One region of the Anoxybacillus eryuanensis genome, then DNA from elsewhere that is predicted to be linked to it. Evidence: riboswitches for the same ligand, from Rfam matches in the RefSeq annotation. Region 1 holds a riboswitch; each other region holds the start of a gene.

Region 1 (8,413 bases):
TCACTCCTTCGCCAAAAGAGACGTGCCATTCCCAAAACGGACGTACGTCTGGTGCGTACTGTGATAACACATAACGAATCACTCCGCCATGCGTCACAACAACAACATGCGACACCGACCGACGAACAACATCGTCAATCGCTTGTTCCACCCGTGCTTCAAAATCGGTAAACGTCTCTCCGTTTGGAGGCGCATAACGAAATGGATCGCCGAGCCAGTAGCGATACGCTTCAACCGTTTGCAATTGTTCATATGTTTTTCCTTCAAAATCGCCAAAATGGAGTTCACGCCAACGATACGAACATTCAATAACAACATCTCGGAATAAAAGCTGTGCCGTTTGTCGACAACGAAGCAAATCACTTGCCATAACGATGTCCGCTTCAAGCTGATGCGACACATTCGGTTGTTTGACAATCGGCACATTCGTCCAACCGATATATTGCTTCGCTTCATTTTCTTTCGTTACAAAATGACGAATGTATGTAATAGCCAAATGATGAGCCATAAAAAGGTTTCGCTCCCTTCAATGAACGCGCCAAGCACGTCGCCTGTTATCCCACCAAACTGCTTCACTACAAACGCGCGTGCGACAACATAAAATAACACCAATGCTATAAATAACACGATCGTTTCACGCGATAAGAAAGCAATGAGCCCGTACATGATGATAGCTGGCACATATTGGTAATCGACATATTGACGAAATGCAGCCGCCATGCCTGTTTGTTTCGCCAGCGGTGTTGTCAATAAAAGCACTGTCATTCCAAGGCGAGAAAATAACGGAATACAAAAAAGAGAAAACAATGACATATGTGCGACCGTTTCAAATATGAAAACGAAGCGAAAGCCAAGCAAAAATAAAATCGATAACACCGCAAACGCCCCAACGCGCGAGTCGCTCATAATGTCAAGGCGGCGTTTTCGATCACGATATGAAAAATACGCATCGCTACAATCCATCCACCCATCCGCATGCAGTCCCCCTGACAGAAAGATAGAAGAAAATAGGAATGAAAACGATAAGACGAGCAAAGAAACGTGATTAAACAATAGCTCATGTTGGGCAACAAGAAACGTGCCAATGATTGCACCGACGAACGGAAATGAAAAGACAGCTCCGCGCGCTGTTCGTTCATTCCATTCGACTTGCATACGAATGGGAAACACAGTTAAAAACTGTATCGCTAAGATCACTCCGCGCCACATGGCCATCTTCCTTTCTTTACAATCGGCAAACCGTAACGCATCAAAATAGCTACATCACTAAATGCAACAATGTGTTGGTGCAATAAACCGAGTCCGTGCATATATGCATACGTTCCTTGTTCATGAGGTATACCATCATAAAATATTTCGTTACTTACAACTATACATGCTTTCGCTTGATCGCCTAATTTTTTGATTTGTTGCACGATGCGTGGCGCTTTCTCCTCTATGTGCCATCGATCATCACGAAACAGCTCATTAGCCCACAAATTTGTTAAACAATCAAGCAATACGATATGGCGGTTAGAAAAAATAGGAATGATCTGATCGAGATCATACGGCTGTTCCCACGTTCGCCAATGATCATATTTTCGTTGTTGTTGATGATGAATGATGCGCGCTTCCATTTCTCCATCTGTCCGCATCGCTGTGGCGATATAATGAAGCGAATCACCCGCTTCTGCTATCTTTTTCGCGCATTGTTCCGCCAATGAAGATTTTCCGCTACGTACACCACCGCTAATAAATATGATCATGTCTTCCACCTTCTTAAGCAAGAAAGAAGGCAATCATTTTCTTCTTTCGTTCGGATAGCTAAACGAACATATTTGCCATCAAGCCCTTGAAAATTAAACGTATGACGAGCGACAATGCTATGTTGTAAAAGAAATGGGAATAGCGTCATCGTCTCATCATGCAACATATAAAAATTGACGACAGACGGTGTATATATATAGCCGAGTTCTGTAAATTGCGCAAATAATCGCTTCCGTTCCGATGCAATATACACTTTCGTTCGCTCCACAAATGCATCGTCTTTTAATAATTGTTTTGCCATTTGTTGAGCAATCGTATTAACGCTCCACGGCGGCTGTTTCTTCATTAACTTGTTTACAACATGTTCGTGTGCAAGCACATAACCGATTCGTACACCTGCTAGTCGATACATTTTCGTTAACGATCGCAATACAATTAAACGATCAAACGTACGCAAACATGGAGAAACAGAATAACCGTCAAGCCAAAAGTCGTAAAACGCTTCATCAACAATAATATATACTCCTTCATCATTTGCCGCTCTTAACAAAGTATACATCGTTTCTTTTGACCATACCGTGCCCGTTGGATTGTTCGGATGGCAAACGAATAGAGCGTGTAAAGACGGCAAACGCTCGATCACTCGGTCAATTGGTGGGTGCCAATGTTTATCTAACATAAAAGACTGAACAGTACAACCGTACGCTTCACATGCCTGACGATATTCTGAAAACGTTGGCTCGATGATACCGATATGTTTTCCTGCAAATTGTTCAGCAAGCAAATAAATGCACTCGGCAGCACCATTTCCAACAAAGACGTTTGACGGCATAACATGTTCTCGTTCAGCAATAATCGTGCGAAGCGCCTCACTTCGCTCTTCTGGATACTCACTCATCCAATGAAACCATTGTTTTTTGTTTAGCATATATTCGTCTGGGAGCGAAAGCGGATTTACATTTACACTAAAATCGATATATTCGCTTGGTATATTCATTTTCATCGCTTCATATAAGCGATGCGGATTAGCTCCATGTACAGGCAAATGCAAGCAAGCTCCCCCCAATCGTAAAAGCAACTGTCGTTCGTTTCATTATCGCCACAGCTTGTTCAATATGCGCGGACGCAAGTGGAACAGACGGATCACCAATCGTCGGACGAATCGATACGACACCTTTGTATGTATTCACCCCACCAAGCTGAATGCCTAATAATGCGGCCACCGCTGCCTCGCACCATCCGCTGTTTGGACTTGGATGGTTGTTGGCATCACGAAATAATAATGTCCATGCCCGCTTGTTAGCACGATGGACAAGAAGCATAACAAACGCTGTTAATCTTGCAGGAATGTAATTGAGTACATCATCTAAGCGAGCAGACGCCCAGCCGAATTGGGCATACCGTTCGTTTTTATAGCCAAGCATGGAATCGCACGTATTCACCGCACGATATAACATCGCCAAAGCTCCCCCGCCAAGAAAAGCATAAAAAAGGGGCGCTGTCACTCCATCGCTCGTATTTTCCGCTACCGTTTCCACACATGCACGCACGATTCCATCTTCTTGTAACATCTCTGTATCACGCCCGACAATCATCGCCACGTTTTTTCTCGCTTCCTCCATATCACCTCTTTTTAGTGGCTCAAGCACACTGTATGCGGCTTTTGCTAAGCTTGTCGGAGCAATAGAAACAAAAATGATCATCGCTTCGATAAACATGCCAACTAAAAAAGAAAGCCGATACGCAACAGTAATGACACTATAGCTTACGACAAGCGTAAGCGCACAAACGACAAAAAGCGTGAGTAGCCCTTTTCCTTTTCGCCATTTTCCTTTATTCAAGCGACGATCCATATACGTAATCACTTGTCCGATCCAACAAACAGGATGAAAGCGATGAGGATCAGCGAATATGCGGTCAAGCAAAAGCGCAAGTAATATAGCCCACACGTGCGCCACCGATTCTCACCCCTTTCGTTCATTATAGCGATCGATTGCCATTTGTGTAGCTTCATAGACGAAACGAGCAAGCTGTTTGCCGATCGGTGTAATCGTTCCTGCATATTCATAATATGTACCTTGTTGTGATGCAGCAATGGCAATACAATCTGTTGATGTGCCTGTTGCGATTGTATTTGTTTGTGTATCAACGACTTGTTTATCGTACAGAGCCTTTGTTTTTGCTTCTGTTACAGTCATTAACGCTTGCACAAACGCTGCTTCCGATAAATGGGCATCAATAAAAACAAACGTATTAATTGTCCCAGGAGAAGCGATCACATCCGTTCGACGCCACGCATTCGCGCTATCAACGGCATTTCCCACCCCAGCAGTTACCGCAACAAAAAGGCGAACAGGTTCATAAGCGGATGTAAACACAACATCTCTTACATCAACCGCTGTCATCATCCCAACGGTCCATTGCTCATCAAAACCTTGTTGTCGCAAAAATTCAATCATCTCTTGTGCAGCATCGTCACAACGGTAGTCCAGTGAAACATGGCGATTTACAAAAGTCGTTGCCCAACGCGTGCCACCGCCAACGATGGCCGAAGAAAGCACTTTAAACGGTTTTATCGTTTCAATGACAACCATCGTTTCATGTTGTGTGACGTGCCATGGCACATCGTCAATCGGTTGTTCTAAAAACGGAACGAACGTTACAAGCGGTTTCGGTAATACAGGATGTTCATGTCGTTTCATACATGTATCAAATACACCCTCAATCATGGACTCGTTCAACAACTCTCTCGGTGTTCCACACGCAACTGCCTTTCCATCTCGCAAAAAAAGAAGACGATCGCAATATAGCGATGCGATATTTATATCATGAAAAATAGCAACAACCGTAAGCTTCGATTGCTTTAATAAATTTAACAACTTGAACTGTTGCGCCACATCCATATGGTTCGTTGGTTCATCTAGTAATAATACGCGCGGTTGTTGTGCTAACGCACGTGCAAGCGCCGCTCGTTGACGTTCTCCGCCGCTTAATTGCTCTAGGAAAACATGTTGTTTATGCGCTAATGTCACACAACGAAGTGCTTCATCAACAACTTGATCATCTTCCTCCGTCCATTTAGGAAAAAGAGTAGATTGGTAAGGATAGCGTCCAAGCTCAACCATTTCTTTGACTGTATATCCAAACGAAACGTCTATATGTTGAGGCAACGCAGCAATGAGTTTAGCATATTGTTTCGGTTTATACGTTTCAATATGTCGTCCGCAAACAACAATATTTCCTCGTTGTAACGGCAGTTCTCGACTTAACAGTTTCATTAACGTTGTTTTTCCGCTTCCGTTCGGCCCTAAAATACCAAAAAACTCCCCTTCATGAACGGTAAATGAAATATGGTGTAATACTTGCTTTTCCCCATATTGATACGAAACGTCTTTCACATCAATCATGTTCATCCCGTCTTCCGTTTTAAACTTTTAAATAACAACATCGCAAATAACGGTGCTCCAATCAACGATGTAATGACTCCGATCGGCAATTCCCGCGGTGCAACAATCGTTCGCGCCACGACATCTGCTAATACTAAAAACGCGCCACCATATAAAAAGGAAAGCGGCAACAATTTTCGATGATTCGCCCCACAAATCAAACGAGTCATATGCGGAATGACCAGTCCGACAAAGCCGATCGTTCCCGATACAGCTACCGCTGCGCCTGTAAGTAGTGAGGCGCTAAGTAAAATGAATAACTTTTTTTGTAATACATGTACACCAATGTTTGCAGCTGCTCGCTCTCCAAATGAAAAGGCGTTTAACTCGCGAATATGTACAAATAAGCCGAGACAGCCGATGATAAAAAACGGTACAAATAAAGAAACATATGGCCAGCCGCGCATCGCGACACTTCCCATTAACCAACTGATAACTTGACGCAATTCCTCACCGCTAAAGGCAACCATAAGTGAAATAACAGAGCCGAAAAACGCATTCATGATAATACCGATTAAAACAATTGTTTCAATTCCCATATTGCGCTCAGCAAGCCGAGCAAATAACAAAACAAACAATAACGTCACGAGCGCAAACATAATGCTCACAATCGGTAACGTAAAACGACCGAGAAACGACAAATGAAGCTGAAAAAAGAAAACGATGACCGCTCCAACAGCTGCACCAGATGATACACCGATCGTATACGGATCAGCTAACACGTTTTTCAAAAGACCTTGAAACGCTGCCCCTGCAAGTGCTAGTGCGGCGCCAACTAAAAAAGCGAGCACAACTCGTGGTAAGCGAATAGAAACAATAATTTGCGAAATGGCCGCGGGAACATTTGTAGATGTATGAAACGTATGATGCAACAACGTTTCCCATATAGAAGAAAAGGGAATCGATTGTGATCCAATCGATATCCCTAATAATAATGCAACGATCGCAATGATTGATGCAGTAATGTAATTATTTAAAAATGTCTGGATAAACGACTTTGGCAATTTCTTCGACCCCTTCAACTAAACGTGGCCCTGGACGAGAAACTAAATCAGAATTGACATCATATACTCGTTTATTTTTAATCGCAGGAACTTCCTTCCATGCTGGGCGAGCGAGCACTTGCTCGACAGCGTTTGGCGTATAATAGCCATACGTCGTAATAATGACATCTGGATTTAATGCCACCGCATCTTCTTCAGTAAACATCGGCCATCCTTCTTGATCACCTGCTGCGTTTTTCGCGTGAATGATCGTTAACATTTCATCCATAAATGTTCCTTTTCCTGCTGTATAAATTTCTGGTGCAGGAGAAACTTCGACCCAAACTGTCGCTTCCTCTTTTACTTCTTTCGCTTTTTCAGCAATCGCATCAATTTTTTGTTTCATTTGCTGCACAACATCCGCTGCTTCTTTCGCTTTCCCTGTCGCTTTCCCGATGAGCTCAATGGACGCATATACGTCATTGAACGACGTCGCATTTGGCACAACAATGACCGTAATGCCTGCATCTTTTAACTGCTTTAACCCTTCTTCAGCATTGTGGGCACTAGATGCATGCGCAAGCACAACGTCTGGTTGAAGCGAAATAATTTTTTCTACATTAAATTCCATGCCACCAATTTTTTCTTTGTTTTTCACATCTTCTGGATAATTATCAAAATCGCTGACACCGACAATTTTGTCACCAAGCCCTAACGCGTATGCAATTTCTGTATTGCTCGGAATGAGTGAAACGATTTTTGTCGGTTCTTTTTCAATCGTGACATCACCAACCGCATCTTTGACGGTCACTGGAAAAGCAACTTCCTCTGTTTTGGTCTCTTGTTTTGTTTCTTTCGCTGGCTCTGCGCTACTGTTGCACGCTGCTAATCCGAGCGTCAACACGAGTGCCAAAAGCCACATGTACTGTTTCCATTTTTTCATGATTTTACCCCCTTTTATGTATCAAAATAAAAAACTCATCCCAAATGGAATGAGTTGGAAACAACAAAAGATAATAACTCCTCTTGTCGTTTCGCTATCTCACTCCCCGAAGACGCGAATGACGATGCAAAAAGGCAGGTCTACTGACTTATGCGTCATCCTACTTTGAAGCCTTCCCATACGAATCGTACAGTGGCATATTTCATTTCGTCAGCACTTACAGTTGCGGGGACAGTTCTGGACTTGCACCAGATTCCCTATTAAGTCTACTAGGTCGCCCGTTCGACACCTTTTTGCAACGGATGTATGTAATTGTCGAACAATTTTTACGTTTCTATCATAACGAAAAATATGATGAATAGCAACAAATTTTTTCTATTTTAATGGCAATGCAAATGTAAATGTCGTTCCTTCTCCGAGTTTGCTATGAACAGTAATTGTTCCTTTATGCGCTTCGACGATGTTTTTCGCAATCGCAAGACCTAATCCCGTACCAGATCGACCGCGCGTACGCGCTTTATCCGCTTTATAAAAACGCTCAAATACAAACGGTAAATCTTCTTCTGGAATACCTGTACCAGAATCTTGTACGGAAATGCGTACGACTTCTTCATCCGCAGCGACAATGACACGCACTTCCCCACCGTCGTCTGTATGACGAAGAGCGTTATCAATTAAATTCGTCATCACTTGTTCAATACGATCGGGATCGAACGAAACAATGGGCTCGTTGTTCATGTCAACAAGCAAACGAACCCCTTTTTCTTTCGCTAACCCTTGAAATTTATGAATGATACGTTCAATATACGGTCGAAGGGACACTTGCTCGTGATGAAGCGTTAAATGGCCGGCTTCCATGCGCGCTAAATCAAGCAAATCATTGACGAGGCGTCCCATGCGCAACGATTCATCATAAATGACTTTTGCTAATTCTTTTTTCTCTTCATCTGTCGCTGCAATATCATCGACAATTGCTTCGCTATATCCTTGTAACATCGCAATCGGCGTGCGCAATTCATGAGAGACATTGGCGATAAAATCTTTGCGTAACTTATCTAATCGTCGTTCTTCCGTCATATCGCGAAGCACCGCAACCGCTCCGCGAATCATTTTGCCGTTGTATAACGGCGTCATGACAATGACCCAATTGCGACCTTGTAACGCCATTTCTATCGCTTGTTCCTTCTCTTCCGTTACCGCTTTCTTAAACAATTCATTTACTTGCGGAGGAAGTGGCGATAAATCGTCGCGCTGCCCTTGTTCGTAATACCACGCTTGTAAAAATCTATCGGCAG
Region 2 (8,413 bases), on a different contig from region 1:
AACACTTCATCCGCCCATTGCCAAACGAAATCAAGATCGTGCGTAATGACAACGGGCGTTGTACCCTCTTTATGCAGCTCATTTAGTTTCATGACTAAGCGCTCGCTCTGCGAAACATCTAAATAAGCAGATGGTTCATCGACAATAAGTAAATGAGGCTTGGGCGCCATCGCCACCGCAAGCGATAACCATTTTTTTTGTCCAAGACTTAAATGATGTATCGGTATATCGCGCCACTTCTCAAGCGAAAATTGTTTCATAATTTGTGCCATTTGCTCGTGATTTCCTTCTAAACTAAGCGCTAGTTCTTCCTCAATCATCGGTGCTAAAAATTGATGTTCTGGGTTTTGAAAAACGACACCAACATGCTTTCGCAAATCTCGCCATTGCTGACGATCTGCTACTTTCTCTCCTTCCCAATACACATCCCCTTTGGTCGGTCGGTAAATACCGTTTGCATGAAGCAACCACGTCGTTTTCCCACAACCGTTTTTTCCGATGAGCGCATATTTTTTTCCTCGTTCAATTGTAAGTGATACTCCTTTTAACACGTATGCGCCGTTCCGATACGTATAATGAACATTATGAAACCGTAGCATATAAGCCCTCCAAAATAAATAGAACAACAATTCCAATAAACGCTTCGATGACATACCTTCTTGGCAACTGTTCATCTGCACACATTGGAACAGCAAAAGAAACGTTGCGCGCCTGTTGTGCAATCATCATCGCCTCATAATGATGTAATGTTTGACGTAACAACTGTGCAACAGCTAGTGAAGCAAAGCGCCAATCCCGCTCCCCACGTTTTATTTGCACCGTAACAAACAGTTCTTTTGCTGTTTTTTCTACTATAAAAATAAAACGATACGTCAACAACAACAGTTCAATAAATGCTTTAGGAACGTGCCATTTGCTTAATGCGTGAGCAATACGAAAAAATGGTGTTGTTGCTGCAAGGAAAAAGAGAACAAGCGAACTTGTAAACGCCCGTAAAAAAACTGTACTTACATATGAAAAGCTTTCACTTATGAAGTGAATTGCGCCATCAAATGAAAAAAGAAGCGGTATGCTACTTCCGAGAATAACGAGCGCTATGAGCATACAAACGCGTAAACAAACACTCGAAGGCAAACGTGCATATCCAAGCAACCAAACGAGCAACCAAACGATAATGATTAAGCGGACAACATTCGTCCCAAGAAGCGCCCATATGAGCAAAATAAGCGCAAATATTAGCTTAAATGTAGCATTTAATTTCGAAAGGCGATTCCGATACGCCCATTGATCAAGCCAACTAATCATTTCTTTTTCTTCCCTTGTATAAACCGATGATGTAGCCGATTACCCCAGCACCAAGCGCAGCTTGTAAAGAAAATAATAACGTCTCTACTTCTCCACTCGGCGGTTCAAATACGACATCAAACCAAGGTTCATAATGTGGTGCGATTTGTTGAATCATTTTTTCCGCAAGCGTATCCGCTCCAGCAAACTCCGTATTTTTCACAATAAATAGCGGCAACACGATCAACAATGCGGCAATGAACAACAATATACGATTGCTCATTTAAAAAACACTCCCCTCTCCTCTAACACATCTAACTCTCGCTCCGAGTACGTATGCAAAAAGTTCCATACGACAACAGTAAGGAGTCCTTCCGTAATTGCAAGTGGTACTTGTGTCACCGCAAAAATTGACGCGAATTTTAAAAATGCGCCCCATACTCCACTCGTTACATCTGGAAATGCTAGGGCGAGTTGAAACGACGTCATGACGTATGTCGCCAAATCAGCCATCATCGCCGCTAAAAAGACGGACATACGCAATGATATTCCACACTTTTTACATAAAACGAACAAGCCGTACGCAACGAACGGACCGACCACCGCCATCGAAAATGCATTCGCCCCAAGCGTCGTCAATCCACCATGCGCAAGCAAAAGCGCTTGAAACAATAATACTGCTGTACCGATGACCGTCATAACAAACGGTCCGAATAAAAGCGCCCCGAACCCCGTCCCTGTCGGATGCGAACTACTGCCTGTGACAGATGGAATTTTTAATGCCGACAAAACAAATGTAAACGCTGTAGCGAGTGCAAGGAGTAATTTCACCTCCGGCTTTTGTTTCATCAGACGCGTCATTGTACGTAAACCAATAAAGAAAAACGGTAAAAATAGCAACCACCAAATGAGCGCCCATTGCCAAGGTAAGAACCCTTCCATAATGTGCATCGCATATGCGGAAGGTGAAAGTGCAAATAAAATATAGACCGTAGCGCACATACTAACAATCCAAAACAACGGTTTCTTCACTTTTTCTTCCCCCTTGTCGCAACGCTATATTTAGGCATGACAAAGCCTTCATCGTATGTGTACGTCACATATTCATGCAACATTTCACCATCGCGTACATGTTTTCGTACGATGTCCTTTCCGATCTGCTCATCAACGGCACGATACCAAATTCCTTCAGGATAAACGATAACGACGCACGCATCTTCACAGCGACCGTTACATCGTGTCCGCGTTGTATGAACGTACTCATGTAGTTGTAGCCTGTCAATTTCATCACGAATCGCTTGTGTCACCTCCTCTCCACCTTTTCGCATACAACTCCCTCCGTTACAAATCAACACATGATGTTTCGTTCCTTGTAAATCCCATGTCGCCATATATGTCGCTCCTTTTTTAAAAATAAAAAAGCACCTCTAGGTAGAGGTGCAGAAAAAACGAAAGATTCAAACAATAAAACTTTCACAATTGTTGTTTATTTTTCATCGTCCCCGCACGTCTACCTATATTCCCGTAGGCAGCCGACGTATCGCAAGCAGGCAGGTCTCCTGGCTTAGGTTCATCATCTCGTTGCGCCTTCCCCAAAAATCAGTGGCATATTGCAACGAAACTCCCCATCACAGTGGCGGGTACCGCGACGGCTTTGCACCGTTCTTCCCTTTTAAGCATACGGACGTATGCACCGTACTTGCTTCATCGTATATTGTTTTTCAAAGAGCACGAATGTTAAGAATATGATACACCATTTTTTTCTTCTCGCCTAGCCTGTTTTATAAAAAAGCACCTTCTTATTCAGAAGGCGCTTTGTAGTAATCGCACGAAAATCGTTTCACGATCGTATGTGGGATGATGATTCGTTTAATCGGCTCATTCGGGTTTTCGATTTGTTGAATTAAATTTCTTGCCGCTTCAAAGCCAAGTTGAAAAATATGAATGTCTACCGATGTAAGCGGTGGACGAGAAATTTCCGATAAAAGCACGTTGTTAAAACTGACAATCGATACATCTCCCGGCACGCTTAATCCCATTTCAGCAAGCGTATTTAATACCCCAAGCGCCATTAAATCGTCCGCCACGACGAGTGCGGTTGGCGGCTCAGCAAGTGAAAGCAACTCTTTCATCGCCTCTTGTCCGCCTTCTTTTAAAAATTCTTCATGCACAATGTAATCTTTACGATATACAAGACCTGCAGATTTTAACGCTTTTTCATAACCGCGCAAACGATCCATCGTTACAATGAGATTGACGTTTCCACCGACAAACGCGATGCGCTCATGACCAAGTTCAATTAAATATTCTGTCGCCTCACGCGCCGCCCGAACGTTATCGTTATCAACGTGCGTAATTTCTTCCGCTTTTTTATGCGGTTTTCCAATGACAACAAACGGCACATCTTCTTTCTGTAAATACGCCATAATTTTATCGTTCGCACGCGAATACAGCAAAATGACACCATCGACGCGCTTTCCTTGCACCATATGCACGACCCCGTCGTAAATTTCCGCTTCCGTTTCTCCCGTCGATAACTGTAACGCATATTGCCGATCATGCACCGCTTTGCTAATGCCGCGGATAACTTCTGGGAAAAACGGGTTTTGAAACGCTTTATCTGCTGAACTTGGCATAACGAGCCCGATCACTTGCGTCGACTTATTCGCTAAACTGCGCGCGATGAAATTCGGATGATAGCCAAGCTCTTTCATCGCCTCGCGCACTTTTTTCTTCGTTTTCTCGCTAATGCGCGGGCTATCTGCGATGACGCGGGAAACGGTCGATGGCGCCACATTTGCTCGCTTCGCTACATCTTTAATCGTTACTGTCATAAAAATCCCCCATCTCTTACAAAACAAACGTGTTTGTCGCTTCATCGATGACTCGTTGTTCCCCATTGACAACAATCGTTGTCGGCACGTCCCCAACAAACGAGACATGCAATTGCCATGTTGGTTGGTACGTCCCATCTGTTTTTACGTCAAAATGAACGGTATGATCAACAAACGTCGCTCGAATATGCATGCGGATATATTCCCCTTTTTCATACGCAAACGTTGCGCCGTCATCATCATAAAGCGTGTATGTCGATGTTCCTTCTTTCATTGTATACACGTGCAATGTGATCTGTTCATCAGCCGTAGCGGTCGATAGCTTTACATCGGCGTGAGCGATCATCGCCCCTTCTTTCACATATATCGGCAAACGATCAAGCGGTGCTTCGACAATATACCGCTGACCACCTTCAAATTTTTCTTTCGTCCAATAATCAACCCAACGTCCTTCTGGGAAGTACACGATACGATGCGCTGTATACGGACGCATCACCGGAGCGACCATTACTTCATTTCCAACCATAAATTGATCTGAGATATTCCACGTTTCGCGATCGTTCGGATATTCCATCATCAGTGGGCGCATCATCGGCACACCTGTTTGATACGCTTCAAAGCATAACGAATATAAATGTGGCAACCATTCGTATCGCAATTCAATATATCGTTTTACGATTTGTTCGTATGTTTCCCCAAATGCCCACGGTTCTTGCCGAGCAAAACCGATCGCACAATGATTGCGGAAATATGGGAAAAATGCCCCAACTTGCGTCCATCGAACGAGCAGTTCTCCATTCGCATCATGTGCAAATCCACCGACATCTGCCCCGCAAAACGCCACTGCGGATAATCCTAAGTTTAAGCACATCGGTATCGACAGCTCAAGATGCTCCCAAAAGCTACGATTATCGCCTGTCCATACAGCTGCGTAGCGATGAATACCGGCAAATCCTGCGCGCGTCAACACAAACGGGCGTTTTCCTTTCAGTTGCTTTTTCAATGCGTGATACGTCGCCTCTGTCATCATCATCCCATATACGTTATGCACTTGGCGATGCGTTTTCCATCCGTCATGGACGACTTGTTCATCCATCGTTTTTGTCTCGTTAAATACCGATGGTTCATTCATATCGTTCCAAATTCCTTCAATGCCGATGTCCGTATAAAACGTATGCTGCTCGCCCCACCATTTGCGCACTTTTTTCTTTAAAAAGTCTGGAAACACGCTCGTCCCCGGCCAAACGTCTCCTTTGTACAACGTTCCGTCAGCATATTTACAAAAATAATCTTTTTGCACTCCATCACGATACGTATCATACTCCGCGTCAACTTTCACGCCCGGATCAACAATCGGCACGATATGAACCCCTTGTTCCTTTGCATATTGAACGAGCGATTGCGGATGTGGAAAACGTTTTTGATCAAACGTAAAAACACGATATTCATCCATATAATGAATGTCTAAATATACCGCATCAAGCGGAATATGTTTCCCCCGAAACGTATCGATAAGTTCACGCACTTCCTGCTCCGTTTCATAACTGTAGCGCGACTGATGATACCCGAGCGCCCATTTCGGTGGCAGCGGCATGCGTCCAACAAGATGCGTATATTGCGCTAACACATCTTTCGGATGCGGCCCAGCAAACACATAATAATTAAGCGCCCCACCATCTGATGTAAACGTATAAAACGATTCATGGCGTAAATCAAACGTCGTTTTATACGTATGATCGAAAAAAATGCCGTGCGCATGCCCGTTTTTTAACACCATCATGTACGGATGCGACTGATATAACGGGTCTGTTTCTAAATTGTGCGGCGCGTACACATCCGTATTCCACATCGTCCATACTGCACCGCGCTTATTTAACACACCTGTTTTTTCTCCTAATCCATATACGACATCGGTCGGGGTGAGCGCGTGTGCACAGCGCATACGCCCTTTTGCTTGAAAACATACAGGTTGTTCATCGCGCACAAGCAGCGTTCCTTCATTGTCGTATATCGCTAACCGAAACGGGCTTCGCTCGATGACGACCGTTAATCGTTTTGTCTGCAACTCCCAGCCATGTTCTCCTTCACGAACGTGCACGTCTACTTTTTCTGGCGTTGCGATGACCGCTGGGCTAACCGAATCGTACTTCCCATCGAACGGATCGATCGTCACCCGAACGATATCGCCACGATAAAAATGAATATTAACAACTGCTTCGTCGCACGTCAATGCAAATATTTGTTTTTTTCCTTCAATTTTTTGCACATCTCTAATCGGTTGCCACACTTCTTTTTCGTCCGCTTGGTCGATCGGTCGAATCGCAAAACTCGTATCTTCTAGCATGTTCTCTCCCCCATCATCATCATGCTTTTCGTTTTTTCGCTAAGTATAAAAACAGTCCAAATGCTGTATATACCGCAAGAAGTGCCGCGATAAACGGAATGTTTACCCCTGTTTTTGGCGCAAGTACGTAAATTTCTGCAGTTTCACGATCTAAAATGATGTCATACTTCTCATTTTTGCTGCGCACTAAATCGCCTGCAAGCAACCCGCGCAATTCCTTTCCTTGTTCCAGTTCGTCATCGAGCGTCACTTTTTGCGTTTTTGACGTGTTATTAATCGCAATGACCGTTGTTTCGTTTTCGTACGTTCGTTTAAAGAGCGCCATGCCGTCTTTTTCATAAAGCAACTCAAAATCACCTCGGCGAAGCGACGGAAGCTTCTCACGTAATTCACCGAGCTTTGTAACATAGTCAATGAGCTCTTTATCGGTACGGAAGTTCATTAAACGACGGTTGTCTGGATCTTCCCCACCATCAAGGGCAATTTCTGTTCCATAGTACATAATCGGAATGCCTGGTGCTGAAAACAAATACGTCAATCCAAGCTTTAAACGCGTCACCGGATTGATGCGATTTTGCAATGCTAACCGTGTAAAACGAACCGTATCATGATTATCTAAAAACGTGCCAAGTAAATACGGACGGTCATAAAACGCCTCGTTTCGCTTCCATACGTTGTAAAGCGGTTCAAGCGATTGATCGACGTTTGAAAAAATGGCTGATGCTTCTTTATAAAACGGAAAATCAATTAATGCATCGATGCCGTGCTTGCCATATTCCGCAACGTAGCGCGGATCGTCATGCCACACTTCACCGAGAAGGAAAAAGTCTTGTTTCACCGATTTCACTTCTTTAGAAAACTCGTCCCAAAACCACTTTGGCACATGTTTGACCGTATCTAAACGATAGCCGTCAATGTCCGTTTCTTGAATCCACCATTTCGCGACATCCAATAAATACGCTTTCACTTCCGGATTTTCTTGTGCTAAATCAGGGAGACCAAATAGCCAGCCGTTTTCGACTTCTTGTTGATTCGCCCAATTGAAAATGTCTTTTTTCTCATGAAACCAATCTTTTTTCGCTGGATCGTTCAGCCACGGATGATTGTATCCTGTATGATTGACGACAAAATCTAAAATGACTTTCATATCGCGCTTATGCGCTTCTTTTACAAGCCGTTTAAAATCATCGAGCGTGCCGAAATGTTCTTCCACTTTGTAAAAGTCTTCAATCCAATAACCGTGATACCCGCCTTTTTCATTCGCAAAAATCGGGGTCAGCCAAATCGCTGTAAAACCCATCTCTTTTATGTAGTCAAGCTTGTCAATAATTCCTTGCAAATCACCGCCATGATACGCTTTCGGGTCATGTACGTTCACTTCATAGTCATTTTTCGGATTGCCGTTATTAAAACGGTCGACCATAATAAAATACACGCGTTCATCTTGCCATGTGCGCTCCGTTTTTGCGCTTGTTGGCAACGCAAATGAAAATAAAAAAACAAAAGCAAGTAGCGCACGAAATACATATTTCATCTTATTCACTCCCCATTCATTCCAAAGCTTCTTATGATAATATATCTCGAAATAGTAAGAAAGGAAAGAACCTAAGCGATTCTTTCCTTCCGTTTCTCATCCTTTTGTTCCACCTGCCGTTAAGCCAGAGACGAAATACTTTTGGAATGAAAGGAAGAGAATAGCGATCGGCACAGCAATTAAAACGGATCCTGCCGCAAACGTTGTAAATTCACTACCAAACTGTTTTGCAACTAAATCGTACAATCCGACCGCAAGCGTATATTTTTCTTTACTGCGCAGTAACACGCTCGCTAAAATAAAATCCCCAAACGGCGCAATAAACGTAAAGAGCGCCACAACCGCGATAATCGGTTTCGCAAGCGGTAAAACAATTTGAAAGAAAATACGCAAATGCCCTGCTCCGTCAATTTTCGC
Region 3 (8,413 bases), on a different contig from region 1:
AACGGAACGAATAAAAAGTGATAAAAAACTGTAATTGCAAATTGAAAACGGCTTAACAAAAGCACATCGCTCATAAGTCCCCCTCCAACATGTTAAGTATTTTACTATGTATAAGAGTAACCTTAACACGTGAGAAAGAGATGATAGAAATGTTGCAAAACTGTGGCGATAATTTTAAAAAAATGTGTCTATTCATTGTTTTTAACGTCGAAAAATTGGAAAACCCCTTGCGACAGGCAAGGGGTGTTTAATTATTCGCTCGGTTGGAACGTTTTACAGTCTGTTTCTGTCGAGCTCGTTGCTGTTGCACCTGCATGGCTTACGACGTAAATGGCGTCTGCACTACATCGGTTGCCTTGCGACCAAAACTGGCAGTTTTGCACTTCACAAAGTACATCTTTTGCCATGATTATTTCCTCCTTTCTTTATGCTGATGTTAGTGTAGACAAAACATTGGCAAGACATAACATGAAAAAATGAGCAATATTATTGAGAATTTTTATCAATAATATTGACATAGATAATCATTCTCAATTAGAATGAGATTATGGAATATAAAAAAATTTGGAGGGAGTTACATGTCATCATTATTAGTTGTTGGAGCAGATCATTTAGGAAACATTACCGATAAATTAAAAAACTCAGGATTTAAGGAGATTATTCATTTAGATGGCAGGAAAGTGAATATGGTGAAACGACAAATTCCTGAGCACGTTGATATGGTATTTGTTATGACGGATTATATTAACCATAATTTAGCGAAAGTCATTAAACAAAAAGCAAAAGACCAACATAAGCCAATTTATTTTGTGAAACGTTCATGGAGTTCCATCCAATCCGTCATTCAGCAAATGGGGGAAGTGAGATGACATTGTGGCAATCGTTTTTGAATGAAGTGTTAGCTTATCATTACAGCATATGTTCACCTCATCGTTCATCACTTACGTTGCTAAAAGGAATTGAACGGGCAACATCATCGTTTTCGATCGCTTCTTGTGATTCTCCCGTTACATATTATAAAACGATTGCACAAATGACGGATTACTTGCTTCGTTTCGTTGCGAACGATCAGTCTTTTGTTCACATATTAGGTGCTCGTGATGCCTTTATTACCGCATCATGTACGTCTCACATAGGAGTTGTACCATCATGTATGAATGTTTTTGTTGTTGATCATATTTCTTCATTAGATGCATCTCAACAATTTGAAAATCATTTCGGTCAAAAACCGAAAACAATCCGAATATATGATATAATGAAAAATCATTTATCTTATGTTACGTTTACAAGTGAAACATATTGTAAAAAAACCGGGTAGGTTACCCGGTTTTTTACAATTCGTCAAACCCATTAATATCTGTTGTTTTTGTATATGAACGTGGACGGGCTTCGAAAAAGTCCGTTTTGCCTAAGTTCACATTTTCATCGCTAAAGACGCGAATCCAAGGCATACTATTTTCATCTGCATAGTATCGATCATCTAAGCCGAGCATACGCAATCGTTTATTTCCAAGATATTCAATATATTTCTCCATTTCGATGACATCAATGCCATCTATATCGCGCAACACAAAGCGCGACCATTCTGTTTCGTAACGAATGGCTTCGTCGATATAGTCATATATCCACGCAGAAAACGCTCCATCTTCATCAATATATGGATTTTCCCATAACACAGCGCGTACGAGTTGAGAAATAAAGTAGCTATGGCATAGCTCATCTTTATTAATATAGCTAATCATTGTTGATGTTTTTAACATTTTATGGTTTCTAGCTAAATTGTAAAAAAAGGCGAAACCAGAGTAAAAATTAATTCCTTCTAATACGAGTGAAGCGACAAGGGCTCGGCAAAATGTTTCAACAGTCGGTTGTTCACGAAATGCTTCATATACGCGAATAACGTGCTCATTTCGTTTATAAATGTGCGGATTCGTACGCGCCATTTCAAAGGCGCGATGTTGCTCGGATAATTTTTCGATCGAGGCAAGAACGTATGAGTACGACTGATTATGTACCACTTCTTGCTGTTCGATAATCGAAAAAATCGCTTTGACGCTCGGATCGGTAATATATTCTTTCATTGCTCCAATAAAGTTCGGTTGAACAGAGTCTAAAATCGAAAGTAAGCCGATAATGTGTAAAAACGCATCGCGCTCTCGCTCGCTTAACGTGTGCCATTGTTTAATATCGTCAGACATGTTAATTTCAAATGGCGTCCAAAAGTTTGCGAGCAGCATTTTATATATGTCATAAAAGTGACTATACTTAATATCATTCCAGTTTAAAATGCCGCTTGCTTTTCCGTTGATAATGCTTGTTGCCTTATTTGGATGCGACGGTTCCAACAACTTTACTTTCGTCAATAACAAAATGTTCGACCTCCTCTAGTAGTCGTTGTACGAACAAAGCCGGCAAATGTTGTTGATGTCCGCGTGGCGATTGCTCAATTTTCAGTATGCCAAGTACCGGTGTGACTTTTCGTAGATGGTATGCCATTTCATCAACTGCACGGCAATAATATGGCCACATTTGATCTCCTGTACCAAATAGCGCAACAGGAGGCAGAGTAAGTTTTCGTTCTTTAATAAGAAAACGAAGCATTCTCCTCATTTCATGTGGAAGTTGTCCATTTCCCCATGTGTACGAACCGAATAGAAGGAGATGCGCTTCATGGATGAGTGATTCGATAGCAAAAACATGGTCAATATTCATCGTTTTCACGGCATGTCCATGTGAATGAAAAGCTTCCTCAATCAACAAAGCGACTTCTTTCGTGTTTCCTGTTTTCGATGTATAGCAAATGAGAACGTTCATATTTTTTCCTCCTACGATGAACAAACATCGCATTCTTCAATTGTTACGGCGGTACTACGAACGTAATACGTTGATTTTAAACGCTCTTTCCATGCGGTTAGGTGTAAATCAAGCAGATCTTTGGCTTTGATTGTATTATAGACATATAGATTAAAGCTTAGCGATTGATCGACATGTTTTTGTCTTGCTGCATTTTGACGAATACTCATTTTTTGATCGACTTCATAGGCATTTGTATAATACCAATACGTTTTTGGACTTAAATCTGGCACAGTCACAGGAATCTTGTAATTTTTCTTTTCCTCAAAGTATAAACGGTTAAACACAGGGTCGCATGATGCGGTTCCATTGGCTAAAACGGAAGTCGAAGCATTTGGCGCAGGCGCCATTAAATAACCGTTGCGAATACCATGTTTCATGACTTGTTGTTTTAAACCGTCCCAATCTAAATCATCATGTGAATGATAGTCACGCAACTCAAAATACGCTCCTGTATGCCAATCCGATCCTTTAAACGCTGGATAAACTCCTTTTTCTTTTGCCAATTCCATGCTTGCTTGAATCGTTAAATAAGCGATTTTTTCGAACAATTGATCAGCAAGTCGTACGCTTTCTTCGCTATTCCATTTAATCCCTTTTAACGCTAATAAATGATGCCAAGAAAATGCCCCTAGACCGATGGCACGGTACTTTTTATTTGTCATCACCGCTTGCAACACTTCAATCCGATCTTCGTTTAAATCAATCACGTTATCTAACATGCGCACTTGAATCGGAATGAGCCGTTCTAATACATTATCTTGTACGGCACGAGCAAGATGAATACTAGATAGGTTGCAGACAACAAAATCGCCCGGTTTTTTATGAACAATAATTTCGCCATCTTGTGTATATTCTTTTGTTATAGTTGTTGGGCTCATATTTTGCATAATTTCCGTACATAAATTACTTGAATAAATCATTCCTGTATGTTTGTTTGGGTTCATTCGATTTGCTTCATCACGGTAAAACATATAAGGTGTTCCTGTTTCTAATTGTGATTTTAAAATGCGCTTCATAATTTCAATGGCAGGCACGTGCTCTTTGCTTAACTGAGGATGATTGACACACTCCTCATATTTTTCACGGAAGGAGCCATGACCTCGCTCTTCATCGTAAAAATCTTCAAGACCAAGCGGATTGCCGTTTTTATCTTTCCAACCCATTACCTTTTTCACTTCGTGTGGATCGAACAAATACCAATCGCCACGTTTTTCGACTTGCTCCATAAATAAGTCTGGAATGCATACGCCGTAAAATAAATCATGACATTTCTGACGTTCGTCCCCATTGTTTAATTTTGCATCTAAGAAAGAGAAAATATCTTTATGCCAAACATCTAAATATACAGCAATAGACCCTTGACGCGTACCAAGTTGATCCACCGATACAGCCGTATTGTTTAATTGACGCATCCATGGAATGACACCAGACGATACACCTTTAAATCCTTTAATATCCGAGTTGCGCGCGCGAATTTTTCCTAAATATACACCAATTCCGCCACCGCCTTTAGATAAACGAGCGATGTCTGTATTTGATTCATAAATGCCGATTAAACTGTCATCGACTGTATCAATAAAACAACTTGATAATTGTCCGTAAGACTTTCCTGCATTGGCGTAAGTTGGTGTAGCCACAGTCATGTATTGATTCGATAGCGCCCAATAGGCTTCTTTTACTAAATCCATTCGTTTGGATTTATCTTCATTCACCATGAGCGTGAGGGCGATCGTTAGAAAACGCTCTTGTGGCAATTCATAAATTTCGCCGTTATATCCTTTTGCTAAATAGCGATCAACGAGCGTTTTTAACCCGATGTATGTAAATAGCTCGTCTTTTTTCGGATCGATCCATGTCCCTGCTTCTTGTAGTTCTTCTTTCGTATATCGTTCGAGTACAAAAGGATCGTAAATCCCAAGATCAACGAGCTGTGTTTGCAACTCATAAAAGTAGCCATATGTTTCGGATCGATCATAGCCGCGATTTATAGCTGCTTCGTCGTATAACTGTTGCAAATAGAGACGAGCTGCAACAAACGTCCAATCCGGCTGTTCTACCGTGATTTCGTCAAGTGCATTTAAAATAAGTTTGTTCATTATGTCATCGTATGATTTTGTATACGTCAGTGACCGTATCGTACGCTCGATGTATCGCTCACTTGATAAGTGTGGAAAGTCTTTAAAAATATGAAATAACAAAGTTCGAACCGTCTCTTCATTCATTTCCGTTTTTTCTTTTACGTGCATCATGTAACATCCCTTCCCCTAAAAATAAAAATCCGCTCTAGTTGAGCGGATGAAACGATGGAAAAAGGCATGCTTTCACCATCGTTTCATCTTCTCAATCCCCGAAGAATATGAAACGATACAAGGAAGGCAGGTCTCCTGACTTGCGCTTCTTCCTACTTTGGATTCCTTCCCATATATGCGCCTGAAAAGCTGACATATACAGTGGTGTTGTTTCCATTTCGTCTGCGCACACAGTTGCGGGGACAGTTCTGGATTCGCACCAGATTCCCTATTAAGTCCGCTTGGACACCTTCACTTGTCGGTTTCAATATATAGTTATTATTTTTATTTTTTATCACAATATATTGTACGAAAAAGGTTTACGTTTAAAACTATAGCGAAAAATTTCAACATTTGCAATCATTATTTTTCATCATTTGCTACATACCGCCGGTCTTTCATAAACAGCCGCCAAAAATAAATGAATCCTGGAAATAAAATTGCAAAGCCGACGATATATGTCACAAAAAGGGCACGAAACGTATTCGGATGCGTAAATCCAGACTCGATTGTTACATCTGGATAAATCATATATGGTAAATGAGCTTTTCCATATGCGTAACTTGCACAAAAATACTGTAATACGATTGCTACAACTGCAAGGCGGGGCATCCCACGTCCGTTTTTCTTTCTCCATGAAGGAAGAAAAAGAGCTAAACCAGCCACGAGAAATAGTGCGACAGAAGCAGCAAGCCATGGCCAATACGCAATCATCCCATCATACAACCAACGCGCTTCGCTTCGCATCGTGATCATAATTAAAATTGAAGAGAGGAGAGCAAATGGCCCGATAATGAGCGCATCGCGACGATAAATCGCATAGGCTTCGGTTTCGTTTGCTTCGTTCGAGTAATCCGCTAATAAAAGTGAAGAAAGAAAAAGTGTGCTTGTTATAGCAAAGGCAATGAATGCATATTCGTGTGGGCTTGTAAATAGACGGTCTAGACGAAGGTGACTGACGCCATTAACCGTTTCAACGAAAGATCCATGTGTAATGGGTAAGACGCTAATTAAAAAGGCTGGAATAAGCAAACCGCTTATACCAGAAATGTAAACGAGCACTTTTTCATACTTAGGAGCAACGTGTGAAAAAACGAGAAACGCACTGCGAATAGTGAGCAAAAGTAAAATGATGCTTCCAGGAATGAGTAAAATCGTGCCGAGCATAAACGTGGCTCCTGGAAAAAAGCTAACGAGCGCCACGACGATCGCGACGATAAATACATTTGTCACTTCCCATGTCGGTGACAAATATCGATTGGCAATTTTCGTCGCTTTCGTTTGAGGGCGGTTCATATATACCATCGACCAAAAACCAGCTCCAAAGTCCATCGTCGCCATGACGGCGTAAATAAAAATAAATCCCCATAAAATCGAAATAGCAATTAATTCATCTGTCATGATCTTGCTCCTTTCTACATGTGTGTCGATAAATGTTGTTCAATCGGGTGACGGCGGAAGTACGAACGTAAGACGAGCACGACGGCTACAAGTAAAAATACGTAAATGGACGTAAATAAAAGAAAAAGTGTTCCTAAATTTGTTGATTGAGTCACAGCTTCTGCAGTTGTCATCATGCGATAAATAACCCACGGTTGCCTGCCTGTGCAAGCAAAAATCCAACCAAATTCAATGCCGAGAAGGGCGAGGGGACCGGCGGTAACGATCGTCCACATAAACCAGTTCGGAAATATGTGTTGTTTTTTTACTCGATGCCAAATGAATCCGACGATCGAAAGGAGAAGAAGAAACATGCCAATCCCGACCATTGCATTAAAAAGTGTATGGACGAATAACGGAGGCCACCATTCTTCAGGAAAATCATTTAAACCAATAACGACAGTATCGAAGCGATTACCAGCTAAAAAGCTAAGTAGCCACGGAATTTCAATACCCCATTTTACCGTTTGTGTTTCGCGATCTGTAAAACCACCGATAACGAGGGGGGCGTGCGACTGTGTCTCAAACAATCCTTCGGCAGCGGCTAATTTTTCAGGTTGATACTCATGAAGGAGTTGCGCTGATTCATGCCCGTTGATCGCCGTTAATAGAGAAAACACACCACCGACTGTTAACCCGAGCATCAGTGCTTTTTTATGAAAAAGCTGAATGCGCTCGTTATGTTTATTTTTCAACATCTTATAGGCAGCGATGGAAGCGATCGTAAAAGCTCCGGTCATATAAGCTGATAAAACAACGTGTGTAGCTGTAACTGCGAAGCTCGGATTAAAAAACGCTTTCCATGGGTCGACGTCGACAATTTGTCCGTTTTCGATCCGAAAGCCTGTCGGCGTACCTTCAAAGGCATGTACGTTCGTAATTAAAATGGCAGAAGCGGCTGCCCCAATGGCAACAAACGTCAAGCTCACGATGCGCATCGTTGGAGAAATGCGGTTAGCGGCATATACGTAAATGGATAAAAACAACGCTTCAACGAAAAACGCATAAATTTCAATTTGAAATGGGAGTGCCATCACTTTGCCGATCACTTCCATAAACCCTGGCCATAAAAGAGAAAGTTGTACGCCCGCAATCGTTCCAGACGGGATTGCTACGCCAAGCAAAATGGCAAGCGCTTTCGTCCAACGATTTGCCATGAGTGCATAGTCATTGTCTTTTGTTTTTTGATATAGCAACTCAGCTAATAAAATCATAAGCGGAATACCAACTCCGAGCGTCGCAAAAATAATGTGAAACGCCATCGTTGTTCCAAAGAGCGTTCTTGCTGTTAATACGTGATCCATACCGAAATGTTCATTCCTTTCCATACATTGTCGTTTCATAGTTTGATGTGAAAAGAGAAAAAATATGCAAAAAAATAAGCGACCGTTACGATCGCTTATTGTAGTGCTTTTTTTAATGCCGATATATTGTCATTCATAATGGCAAAGTAATCTTTGCTATTTGCGATATCATCATTTGTACGAGCTTCTAAATTATGAAGAATGAGCACATCAGCACCAACTTCATTTTTTACAACTTCAGCAATTTTGGATGTCACGTTTTGTTCAAAAAAGATATAGCGTATATTATGTTCTTTTGCTTTCTTGATGATTGAAGCGAGTTGTTTTTGTGAAGGTTCGTTTGTTGGTGATAGCCCCGTTACGCTTATTTGTTTTAAGCCGTATCGTTTTTCCCAATAGCCGTATGCGGCATGAGCAACAAGAATTTCTTTTGTTTTCGCGTCTTTTATCAATTGTTGAAACTGGCTATCGAGCTGTTCAAGCTGCTGTTTTAACGAAGCAAAGTTTTGTTCAAAATCTTGTTTC

The links. A riboswitch is a leader RNA that binds a small molecule or an ion and turns the genes downstream of it on or off. The one in region 1 is predicted to bind cobalamin.
Region 2: another riboswitch for cobalamin. It lies ahead of HNQ84_RS02175 ((2Fe-2S) ferredoxin domain-containing protein); the one in region 1 lies ahead of HNQ84_RS04215 (ABC transporter substrate-binding protein).
Region 3: another riboswitch for cobalamin. It lies ahead of HNQ84_RS12305 (ribonucleoside-diphosphate reductase subunit alpha); the one in region 1 lies ahead of HNQ84_RS04215 (ABC transporter substrate-binding protein).

The regions. Positions count from the first base shown of each region.
Region 1 is NZ_JBPODS010000002.1:325,052-333,464, forward strand. Features, by position in the region: gene HNQ84_RS04180 (histidine phosphatase family protein) at 1-508, opposite strand, end outside; gene HNQ84_RS04185 (adenosylcobinamide-GDP ribazoletransferase) at 466-1,215, opposite strand; gene HNQ84_RS04190 (bifunctional adenosylcobinamide kinase/adenosylcobinamide-phosphate guanylyltransferase) at 1,194-1,745, opposite strand; gene cobD (threonine-phosphate decarboxylase CobD) at 1,742-2,797, opposite strand; gene cbiB (adenosylcobinamide-phosphate synthase CbiB) at 2,772-3,704, opposite strand; gene HNQ84_RS04205 (adenosylcobinamide amidohydrolase) at 3,711-5,153, opposite strand; gene HNQ84_RS04210 (FecCD family ABC transporter permease) at 5,156-6,196, opposite strand; gene HNQ84_RS04215 (ABC transporter substrate-binding protein) at 6,162-7,118, opposite strand; cobalamin riboswitch at 7,235-7,426, opposite strand; gene HNQ84_RS04220 (ATP-binding protein) at 7,494-8,413, opposite strand, start outside.
Region 2 is NZ_JBPODS010000001.1:407,778-416,190, forward strand. Features, by position in the region: gene HNQ84_RS02155 (energy-coupling factor ABC transporter ATP-binding protein) at 1-599, opposite strand, end outside; gene HNQ84_RS02160 (CbiQ family ECF transporter T component) at 583-1,305, opposite strand; gene HNQ84_RS02165 (energy-coupling factor ABC transporter substrate-binding protein) at 1,298-1,567, opposite strand; gene HNQ84_RS02170 (energy-coupling factor ABC transporter permease) at 1,564-2,316, opposite strand; gene HNQ84_RS02175 ((2Fe-2S) ferredoxin domain-containing protein) at 2,313-2,675, opposite strand; cobalamin riboswitch at 2,817-2,998, opposite strand; gene HNQ84_RS02180 (LacI family DNA-binding transcriptional regulator) at 3,084-4,118, opposite strand; gene HNQ84_RS02185 (glycoside hydrolase family 31 protein) at 4,135-6,462, opposite strand; gene HNQ84_RS02190 (alpha-amylase family glycosyl hydrolase) at 6,482-7,996, opposite strand; gene HNQ84_RS02195 (sugar ABC transporter permease) at 8,093-8,413, opposite strand, start outside.
Region 3 is NZ_JBPODS010000014.1:43,248-51,660, reverse strand. Features, by position in the region: gene HNQ84_RS12335 (cytochrome ubiquinol oxidase subunit I) at 1-74, opposite strand, end outside; gene HNQ84_RS12330 (DUF1540 domain-containing protein) at 252-407, opposite strand; gene HNQ84_RS12325 (DUF2325 domain-containing protein) at 579-869, shown strand; gene HNQ84_RS12320 (diverged REC-like domain-containing protein) at 866-1,318, shown strand; gene HNQ84_RS12315 (ribonucleotide-diphosphate reductase subunit beta) at 1,332-2,369, opposite strand; gene HNQ84_RS12310 (flavodoxin domain-containing protein) at 2,323-2,814, opposite strand; gene HNQ84_RS12305 (ribonucleoside-diphosphate reductase subunit alpha) at 2,826-5,102, opposite strand; cobalamin riboswitch at 5,213-5,413, opposite strand; gene HNQ84_RS12300 (cytochrome d ubiquinol oxidase subunit II) at 5,508-6,545, opposite strand; gene HNQ84_RS12295 (cytochrome ubiquinol oxidase subunit I) at 6,560-7,912, opposite strand; gene HNQ84_RS12290 (metal ABC transporter substrate-binding protein) at 7,984-8,413, opposite strand, start outside.